DNA from 2 places in the Metabacillus litoralis genome. Region 1 is predicted to be linked to the other one. Evidence: riboswitches for the same ligand, from Rfam matches in the RefSeq annotation. Region 1 holds a riboswitch; the other holds the start of a gene.
The links. A riboswitch is a leader RNA that binds a small molecule or an ion and turns the genes downstream of it on or off. The one in region 1 is predicted to bind S-adenosylmethionine.

Region 1 (5,079 bases):
GTAGGTACAATGGATTTCCACAATGTTACCATCCTCATCTTTGATAACATCTTCACATTTAATAAAGTAGGCATGCTTAAGGCGAACTTCATTGCCTGGAAACAAGCGGAAATACTTCTTAGGAGGATCCTCCATAAAGTCCTCTTGTTCAATATATATTTCACGTGAAAATGGAATTTGTCTTGTTCCCATTTTAGGGACCTCAGGGTTAATTTCTGCATCAAGCATTTCTACTTGATCTTCAGGGTAGTTAGTAATGACCACCTTTAGTGGCTTTAAAACACCCATAGTACGTGGTGACTGTAGCTTTAAATCTTCTCGAACAAAATGTTCAAGCATTGCTTCATCAACCGTTGCAACACCTTTTGAAACACCCGTTTCTTTTACAAATTCACGGATTGCTTTAGGAGTGTAGCCTTTTCTACGTAAGCCGGAAATCGTTGGCATACGAGGATCATCCCAACCATCAACAAACTTTTCGTCAACAAGCTGCTTTAACTTACGCTTACTCATCACAGTGTTTGTAATGCCAAGGCGGCCAAATTCGATCTGCTGTGGCTTATGTTCCATTTCACATTCTTCAATAACCCAATTATAAAGAGGGCGTTGATCCTCGAATTCAGTTGTACATAGTGAGTGTGTAATTCCTTCGATTGCATCCTCTAATGGATGAGCAAAAGCATACATCGGATAAATACACCAAGCGTCACCAGTATTATGATGTGTAGCATGTGAAACACGATAAATAACAGGATCACGTAAGTTAATATTTGGTGATGACATATCAATTTTGGCACGAAGTACTTTTTCGCCGTTTCCAAACTCACCTTTACGCATGCGATCAAACAGGTCTAGATTTTCTTCAATTGAGCGATTGCGGTAAGGACTTTCCTTACCAGGTGCAGTTAATGTACCACGATATTCTCTTATTTCATCTGCGGTTAAGTCATCAACGTATGCTTTACCTTTGTTAATAAGAAGGACAGCACGATTGTACATTTCTTCAAAGTAATCTGACGCAAAAAACATACCGTCCCATTCATAGCCAAGCCATGCAACATCTTCTTTTATGGATTCAACAAACTCAGTATCTTCCTTTAAAGGGTTCGTATCGTCAAATCGCAAATTTGTTTTCCCGTTAAATTCATCTGCCAATCCAAAATTTATGACAATTGATTTTGCATGACCAATATGTAGATATCCATTCGGCTCTGGTGGGAAGCGAGTGTATACATAGTCACGTTTTCCCGTTTCAAGATCCTCTTTAATTATGCTCTTAATAAAGTTTGAGGAATTTTGTTCCAAATCAGATCAAACCTTTCTTTTATATGTATAAATAAGTCCTATTTGTCATTATACCAATAGAATTGAAAAAGGTTAATTTACTTGGTCATTTTTCTGGTAATAGTATATATCATGACAGATTTTCTCAGTCTGTATACAAACTTCATGATGAAACATTGTTCAAGCGAATAGATTGCCCCCTTTTGTATAAAATAACGAAGTCTACAGGAGGTGAAAGGAATATGCCCAACTTAAATGATAATAAATTTAGAAAGATCCAATCAGAAAGTCAAAAACAAGGGAAATCACAAGAGGAATATGCAGCAGAATTAGAAAACAACAAAATGAAGGCACAGAAAAGAAAATAGTTTTTTGAGAGGTAAGCTAAGCGGGTGCTTACCTTTTTTAAATTGACCCAAAATAATAGTTCTTGTCGATAAAGTGTAGACTATGTCTGAATTTTACGAAGGAAAAATGTTTATTTTGGAATCCTCTTGTTTTTATAATGATAACAGGTATAAAAATAAGGAGAATAGTAGAATGGCATTATCTAAAGAGGATTGGAAAGTCATTGATTTTTTCACATATGAAAGAGTGTTAGTTGATTATACAGCCAGAACAATTTCTAGAAGAGAAGATTATAAATTGGAAGAATTAGATACAAAATATCTTGTTGAATTAATAAAGGGAATCGGAGAGTATATACAGAAAACCTCAGATGGAATTAGAAACTCTGAAAATACGAAACTACTTATTGATAGTGGAATTTTTGACTATTTAGCAACAAAAGTAACTTTTGAATCAGAGATTAATAAACGCTTAATACATTTGCAAGTATCAAATGTATTTAATTGAGTTACTTTCATAATTATTACTCTTAAATCAAAAAACGAACATCTTTCTTCACTTTGAACATGTTAACAAACAATACACAGATAAGAACATTATTAAATATGAAATTTATGCGTTTTTTGGTAACAAATGATAGATTATGAAATTGATTCAATTGATTTTTTATAATAACTATTAGAAATATTCAATTAATGATTGACATCTATCCTGTAGAGTATTAAAGTATATTTATTGTTTATTTTACTTAATCGCATAAAAAGATCTCTTATCAAGAGTGGCAGAGGGACTGGCCCGATGACGCCCGGCAACCGTTCAATTAGAATTGGTGCTAAATCCTGCAAAGCTATACAGCTTTGAAAGATAAGAGAGGAGACTCCTAAAATTGTGGTGAAACCTCTCTATCTTTAGAGAGGTTTTTTTGTTGCCTAGTATTACTAGACATAATTAAAAAGTTTTAGAGAAAATGAGGGGGCAATGCAACGATGAAAAACAGATTTTTTAATGCAGCATTTCTTTTGACAATTGTGCTGACTTTACTTGTTACAGGTTGTTCTTCAAATAGTGGAGAAACTGAATCAACACAAGCAAAAGGAAATCCAGAAGTATCATTAGAGAATGTGCCAGAGCGTTTTGCAAGTGGTGAAGGTGCTAAAATCAAAGTTATCCGCAAAATCGGCGGAGATGATCATACAGCTCAATTTTTAGCAGGAGCTAAAGAAGAAGGGGAAGCTTTAGGTTTTACAGTTGATGTATTTACCGCAAACGGTGATACAGCTAAATTCCACGATGCTATTGCACAGGGCTTAGAGGAGGATTATGACGGTTTTATCATTTCACATGGAGATGATGAAGCAACTGTTGATGCTGTACAAAAGCTTGTTGATGCAGGAAAAAGTGTTGTTACATTTGATTCAAATGAAGGATTAGCTGAAATTGGTGGGGTAACATTAACTTCACAAGATGATGAGGCGTTAGCAAAGCTCGCGTTAGATCAATTAGTTCAAGATACAAACGGAGAAGCAAACATTGTTTACCTATGGGTTGACGGATTCCCACCAATGGTGAGAAGAAACGCAGTGTACCAAGATATTCTTGCTAACAATCCAGGTATTAAAGAAGTAGAACGTTTTGGAGTTGCAGCACCAGATACATCTGTTCAAACACAAAATGCTGTAGCAGCAATGTTGAACAAACATCCAAAAGGTGAAATTGATGCAATTCTTGCAACATGGGATGCTTTTGCAATAGGTGCAGCGCGTGCGATTAAAGAAGCAGGAAGAGATGAAATTAAGATTTATGGAATTGATGTTTCAAATGCTGATCTTCAAGAAATGCAAAATGAAGGAAGCTCTTGGAAGTACACAGCAGCTGTTGATCCGAAATTAATTGGTGCAGTTGATATGAGACTGTTAGCGAAAAAGCTTGCAGGAGAAGAAACACCAGAAACGTATAATCTTGAAGCTTCACTTATTTCACAGGAAGCATTGTTACAATCAAGTGAGCCAATTAATATGGTGAATCTAGCAGATACTGTGGAAGGCTGGGGCCAATCTACTGCATTTGAAGAAGAGTGGATGAAAACATTAAAAGAATATTATAAGAAATAATGCGTTAGACTTAACGAACACTCTCTAAGGTTGAGAGTGTTCGTTTTCCTCTGATTACCTCACATACATTAAATCCCATAGAAGTGTAAAGTAGTAGAAAGGAGGCAAATTGATGAATCACTCCGTATTAGAAATGAAGAAAATTTCAATTGAATTTCCTGGTGTAAAAGCATTAGATGAGGTTGACTTTATTATGAAAAGTGGAACAACACATGCTTTAATTGGAGCGAACGGTGCTGGAAAATCAACACTAATGAAGGTGCTATCTGGTTCGTATTCTCACTATACCGGGGATATTTTAATCGATCAGATCAATACGATCATCAAATCACCTAGAGATGCTCAAAGAAATGGTATACAAATTGTCCATCAAGAAGTAGACACTGCCCTTATCCCTTATTTAACAGTTGGAGAAAATATTATGCTGACAAAGACTGTGAATGAAATGGGAAAGAAACAATTTATTCAATGGAAAAAGCTGCATGAACAAGCAACAACAATATTAAACAGCTTGAATATAAAAGTATCCTCCACGAAACTTGTTAGCGAATTAACTTTGGCTGAGAAGCAAATGGTTCTTATTGCAAGAACAGTTTCTTCGGATTGTAAATTTTTGATTTTAGATGAACCAACTGCACCATTAAGTCACTCTGAAACAGTGGAATTGTTCCGCATAGTTCGTGAACTAAAAGAGAAGAATGTTGGGATTATCTTTATATCCCATCGTCTTCCTGAAATTTTTGAAATATGTGATGACATTTCAATTATGAGAAATGGAAAGCTTGTAACTCACGAAAAGATAAGTGAAACAACACCTAATCGAGTAGTGGAAAGCATGCTAGGAAAAGAGCTAGAGGAGCAATTTCCTATAAAAGCAATTCATCCAGGAGAATTGCTCTTTGAAGTAAATCATTTAAGTGATTTTGACAAGCTGAATTCTGTTTCATTACAGATTCGTCATGGTGAGATTGTCGGGATCGCAGGTCTTGTAGGTGCAGGGAAGACAGAATTGTGCAAGGCATTATTTGGGGAGACAAAAGTAAAATCCGGTGAGTTAAAACTTAAAGGAAAGAAATTGTCAATCTCCAACCCATACCAAGCTGTAAAATCTGGAATTGCCTTAGTACCCGAAGAAAGGCGAAAAGAAGGCATTCTTGTTCAAGAGTCTGTTGTGACCAATTTAACTGCAGCGAATCTGGGGGCATTTACCAAGCCATTTAGCTTTTTGAATCGAAAAGCAGAAAAGCAAAAGGCAGTTGAGTTAATAAAAAGTTTAGGGATAAAAACGCCTTCAGAGGAAACAAAAGTGCAAAACTTATCTGGAGGTAATCAACAA
Region 2 (5,079 bases), 1.2 Mb from region 1:
TGTAATCCGGTAGGAACTGATTTTCGCTTAATAAAGGCATCACTTCCATTTTGGCACGTGCCAATTCTACTCCTGACCAATAATCCGGGTATCCAGGATCAGGTACAAGCACAACATCATCCGGATTTAACAAGCATTGAGGAACCTCAACTAACCCAGCCTTTCCTCCGAATAGAATCGCTACTTCACTAGCAGGATCTACCTCCACTCCGTACTCTCTTCTGTAAAAGGTTGCGACAGCTTCCTTTAAAAACATTTGCCCACGAAATGGCGAATATTTGTGATTTTGAGGATTTCTAACGGCTTTCTCCATTGCCTGAACGATATGTTCCGGAGTTGGTTGATCAGGGTTACCCTGACCTAAATTAATAACATCATGTCCCTGCTCTACAATTGTATTTACTTTTGCAACAAGACTGGCAAAAAATTGCTTGGGTAATGTATTTAATAAATGGGATTGCTCAAAAACTTTCATTTTCTACACCTACTCAAAAAATTCTTGAAATTCTAGTCACAAATCATATATTGTTAGAAGCAACTTGTAAAGTAAAAATTTATAAATGAAGGTGTGACTGAAAAAATGAAACCTATCATTGCATGTATTCAACTTGATATTAAATTTGGTGATCCTGATTTTAATTATGAGCAAGTAGAAGAAAAAGTGGCATTAGCAGTCGAACAAGAGAAACCGAACATCATTGTCCTTCCTGAGCTTTGGACAACTGGCTATGATTTAACTCGCCTTGATGAAATAGCTGATCATGATGGCGAGAGAACAAAAACATTCCTAAGTAACTTAGCAAAAAAGTATAATGTTCACTTTGTTGGTGGCTCTATTGCAAAAAAAAGCAAAGATAGCGTGACAAATACGATGTATATTGTGGACAATAACGGAGAGTTTATCCATGAATATAGCAAGCTTCACTTATTTAAACTCATGGATGAACATCATTTTTTAGTTTCGGGAACTGAAAAAGGGTTATTTGAAATAGGTGGACTGAAAAGTGCAGGAGTCATTTGCTACGATATCCGTTTCCCGGAATGGATACGCGCTCATACAACAAAAGGTGCAGAAGTATTATTTGTTGTTGCTGAGTGGCCTATGCCAAGACTTCATCATTGGAAAACACTACTGCTAAGCAGAGCCATTGAAAATCAATGTTATGTTGTTGCATGTAACCGTGCTGGGTCTGATCCAAATAATGAATTTGCAGGACATTCTCTCATCATTGATCCATGGGGAGAGATAGTAGCTGAAGCTAACGAAAAAGCCGGAATGATCTCAGCCGAAATAGACGCTGAAGTTGTCAAAAAGGTACGCAGTCAAATCCCAATCTTTGATGACCGCCTACCACAATTTTATCAATAAGAAACTTCACAAATATTTAGGCAATTCCCAATAATATATTGACAAAGATAAAGTAACATTGGTAATATCCTAATCAAGCGATATATTTTTCTAGAAAAGCATTAATTTTTCGAATACTTAATATGCTAAACATATACTTATGTTTTAAATAAAAAATCTCTTATCAAGAGTTGGCAGAGGGACTTGGCCCAATGACGCCGCAGCAACCGACCATATTTCATCTTAAAATGAAATAATACCTGGGACTTCCAGTTGGGCACGGTGCTAATTCCATCAGAAAGAAAATCTTTCTGAAAGATGAGAGGTGCGAAGCAATGACTTCAAGCCTCTTTCAATCTGGAAAGAGGCTTTTCTTTTTAGAAAAGCCTCCAAAAACAAAAAATTGGAGGATAAATAAATGTGTGCACATAAAAAATCACCTATTTACGAACCACTAACTGAAAATGGAGCAATTGCCTTAGCAAAGAAATTACAGCTGCTTTCTGAAAATAGTCAACTAACATGCAATGAAATTGGCGATGGAAATTTAAACTTAGTTTTCAGGGTGAAAGATCCAGAAAATGGAGAAAGCATCATTATTAAACAAGCATTACCATATGCGAAGGTAGTTGGTGAAAGCTGGCCGCTAACTCTTGATCGTTCCAGAATCGAAACAAATGCACTTCTTAAGCAAGCGGAATTTGTTCCACAATATGTACCAAAAGTTTTTTATTCAGACGAATCATTAGCAATAACAATCATGGAAGATCTATCACATCTTGAAATTGCTAGAGCAGCCTTTATTAGTGGAAAAGATTTACCACTATTATCTCAACATGTTGGAGAATTCCTTGCTAAAACATTGTTTTATACATCTGATTATGGAATGGATCAACATTATAAAAAATCATTGGTTCAACAATTCATCAACCCTGATCTTTGTAAAATAACTGAAGACCTTATTTTTACTGATCCCTTCTTCGATCATGAAACAAACGATTACGAGCCAGAACTTCAAGATGATGTAGAACAAATTTGGCAGGACAATGAATTAAAGGTTGAGGTTGCTAAACTTAAACAGATCTTTCTAACAAAAGCTGAAGCACTATTACACGGTGACCTGCATACTGGAAGTATTTTTGCAGATGAACAAGAAACAAAAATCATTGATCCTGAATTTGCTTACTTCGGTCCTATCGGCTTTGATGTTGGTCAAGTATTTGCGAATTTACTTTTTAATGCATTATCTCGAGAAACGAATAAACAACAAATTCTTTTCCATCATTTAGAGACAACTTGGGATGTGTTTGTAAGAGAATTTTCAAGATCATGGGATAATGATGGTTTAGAAATATATACGAAGTTAGACGGCTACTTAGATTATGTTTTAGAACAGATCTTTGAAGAAGCTACTGGATATGCAGGATGCGAATTAATCCGACGAGCAATCGGTCTAGCCCATGTAGCTGACCTTGACACAATTGAACCATATGAAAAGAAAATTTCTACAAAGCAAATTGTCCTAAAAATCGGCAGAGAGCTTATTGTAAATAGAAAAACAATTAAAAACACGCAACAAATTAGAGACCTTGTTAACCAAACAGCTTTATCAGTAATCTAAAACACATTGATCTATTCTACTAGTGGTTCAACACATTTTTTTAAAGGAGTTTTTTTCATAAAATGTTAAACGAAAATTTTGCCATTCCTCGTTCCGTCATATGGAAGGAAGATTATGTCTCTTTATTAAACCAACAAAAGATTCCACAGGTAACGGAATACCTTGAATTAAGAAACATTGAAGATGTGTGGGAAGCTATTCAATCTTTAAAAGTTCGAGGTGCCCCAGCTATCGGAATAACTGCTGCATATGGTTTAGCTCTAGCAGCTTTGCAGGATCAATCAAAATCATTTGAGGAGTTTCATCAAAATTTACAGAAAAGTCATGATTATCTCGCAAGCTCAAGACCAACTGCTGTAAACTTATTTTGGGCACTAGATCGACTTATGAAAAGTGTGTCAAATGTTCAAACAATAGATGAAGCAAAATCAACAATCCTTAAAGAAGCCATCTTAATTGAAAAAGAAGATGAACAGGTTTGTCAATTAATTGGTGAACATGCATTGAGCGTTTTCAAAGATGGAGACAGAATTATGACGATTTGTAATGCAGGATCTATAGCAACTGCAAAGTATGGTACAGCACTTGCTCCTTTTTACTTAGCCAAAGAGAAAAATATTAACTTAAGTGTTTACGCATGTGAAACAAGGCCTGTCTTACAAGGAGCACGTCTAACTACTTGGGAGCTTATGCAAGCAGGTGTTGATGTTACACTTATAACTGATAATATGGCAGCACATACGATAAAGTCCAAGGACATTACTGCAATTATTGTTGGAGCAGACCGTATTGCTGCAAACGGTGATACAGCAAATAAAATTGGAACATTTAATTTAGCACTTTTAGCAAAATCATTTAACATTCCTTTTTATGTTGCTGCACCTCTATCTACATTTGATCCCTCTATTACTGACGGAGATCAAATACCGATTGAGGAACGCAATCCAGAAGAGGTTACTCAGATTAACGGCATTCAAGTTGCCCCAAAAGATGTGAAAGTGTTTAACCCTGCTTTTGATGTTACTCCTAATATTTTGATCGCAGGTATCATAACGGAAAAAGGAATAATAACTGGAGAATATACGGAAGAGATCAAAAAATTATTCTCCAATTAATATTTCTAATTAAATCCATCTATATACAAAAAGGACCAAAGCCTAGTTTAACACTAGAGCTTTGGTCCTTTTTGTTTTTCAATTAAGATATTTTTTTCCTTTTCTGAAATAATATGAAGTTTTGATAGTATAGAAGTGTAAAAGAGAACTTTTTTTGGACGTTTGCTTTGATTCCACATATAACTTGCCCCTTTCTTTACCTTACGCAACTTTTTTCTCTTACTCAAATAATATGTTGCAAAGGAAAAAATGTGACAAGTAGTTAGTTGTTCCCTTGATAACCATGTTAGTGTTTAAATGCAATATTCTCATGAGTTAAAAGCTTAGCCTTTAACTCATTTTTATCTCCAGCATAACCGGTCAGCCTTTGATTCTTCCCTATAACACGATGACATGGGATAAATATTGGCAATTTATTTGCTTTATTTGCTTGCCCAATAGCACGTACAGCGTTCTTGTTACCAATTTTGACGGCAATGTCTTGGTAACTACAAACCTGTCCAATCGGAATTTGACGTAACTCAGTCCAAATCTTTTTTTGAAAGTCAGTGCCTTTTATCTCAAATGGTAGGTCAAAGTTTGTTCTTCCTCCATAAAAATATTCATGAAGCTGTTTTACTGCTTCACGAAGGATATGATGTTGCCCATCTTCCACAAGCTTGTTTGCACCTTGAAATTTATTAAATTGTTCTATAGTTAAAAATAAATGAGTAATTTCTCCAAGTGTCGATACAATTGTAAGTCTCCCGATTGGGGAGTCATAATAAGTATAAAACATTTGTGTATATCCTCTTTACTATTTTTTTATTGTGTAATTGGAAGGGTAATATGAAATGTTGTCCCTTTCCCTTCTTCACTTTCAACCTCAACTTGACCTTGATGTTCCTCAATTATTTTATAGCTTACCATTAAACCAAGCCCTGTTCCACGTTCCTTCGTTGTGTAAAATGGTTGACCGAGTCTTTTTATTTTATCCTGCGAAATACCTGAGCCCC

Region 2: linked by a shared signal. The riboswitch ahead of mtnK (S-methyl-5-thioribose kinase) and the one ahead of D9842_RS22410 (sugar ABC transporter substrate-binding protein) in region 1 are both predicted to bind S-adenosylmethionine.

The regions. Positions count from the first base shown of each region.
Region 1 covers NZ_CP033043.1:4,594,985-4,600,063, forward strand. The annotation lists gene D9842_RS22400 (glutamine--tRNA ligase/YqeY domain fusion protein) at 1-1,305, opposite strand, end outside; gene D9842_RS26420 (hypothetical protein) at 1,527-1,652, shown strand; gene D9842_RS22405 (hypothetical protein) at 1,825-2,139, shown strand; SAM riboswitch class I at 2,399-2,503, shown strand; gene D9842_RS22410 (sugar ABC transporter substrate-binding protein) at 2,619-3,743, shown strand; gene D9842_RS22415 (sugar ABC transporter ATP-binding protein) at 3,856-5,079, shown strand, end outside.
Region 2 covers NZ_CP033043.1:521,183-526,261, reverse strand. The annotation lists gene D9842_RS02390 (pyridoxal phosphate-dependent aminotransferase) at 1-475, opposite strand, end outside; gene D9842_RS02385 (carbon-nitrogen family hydrolase) at 581-1,369, shown strand; SAM riboswitch class I at 1,527-1,673, shown strand; gene mtnK (S-methyl-5-thioribose kinase) at 1,767-2,969, shown strand; gene mtnA (S-methyl-5-thioribose-1-phosphate isomerase) at 3,032-4,084, shown strand; gene D9842_RS02370 (methylated-DNA--[protein]-cysteine S-methyltransferase) at 4,371-4,862, opposite strand; gene D9842_RS02365 (PAS domain-containing sensor histidine kinase) at 4,889-5,079, opposite strand, start outside.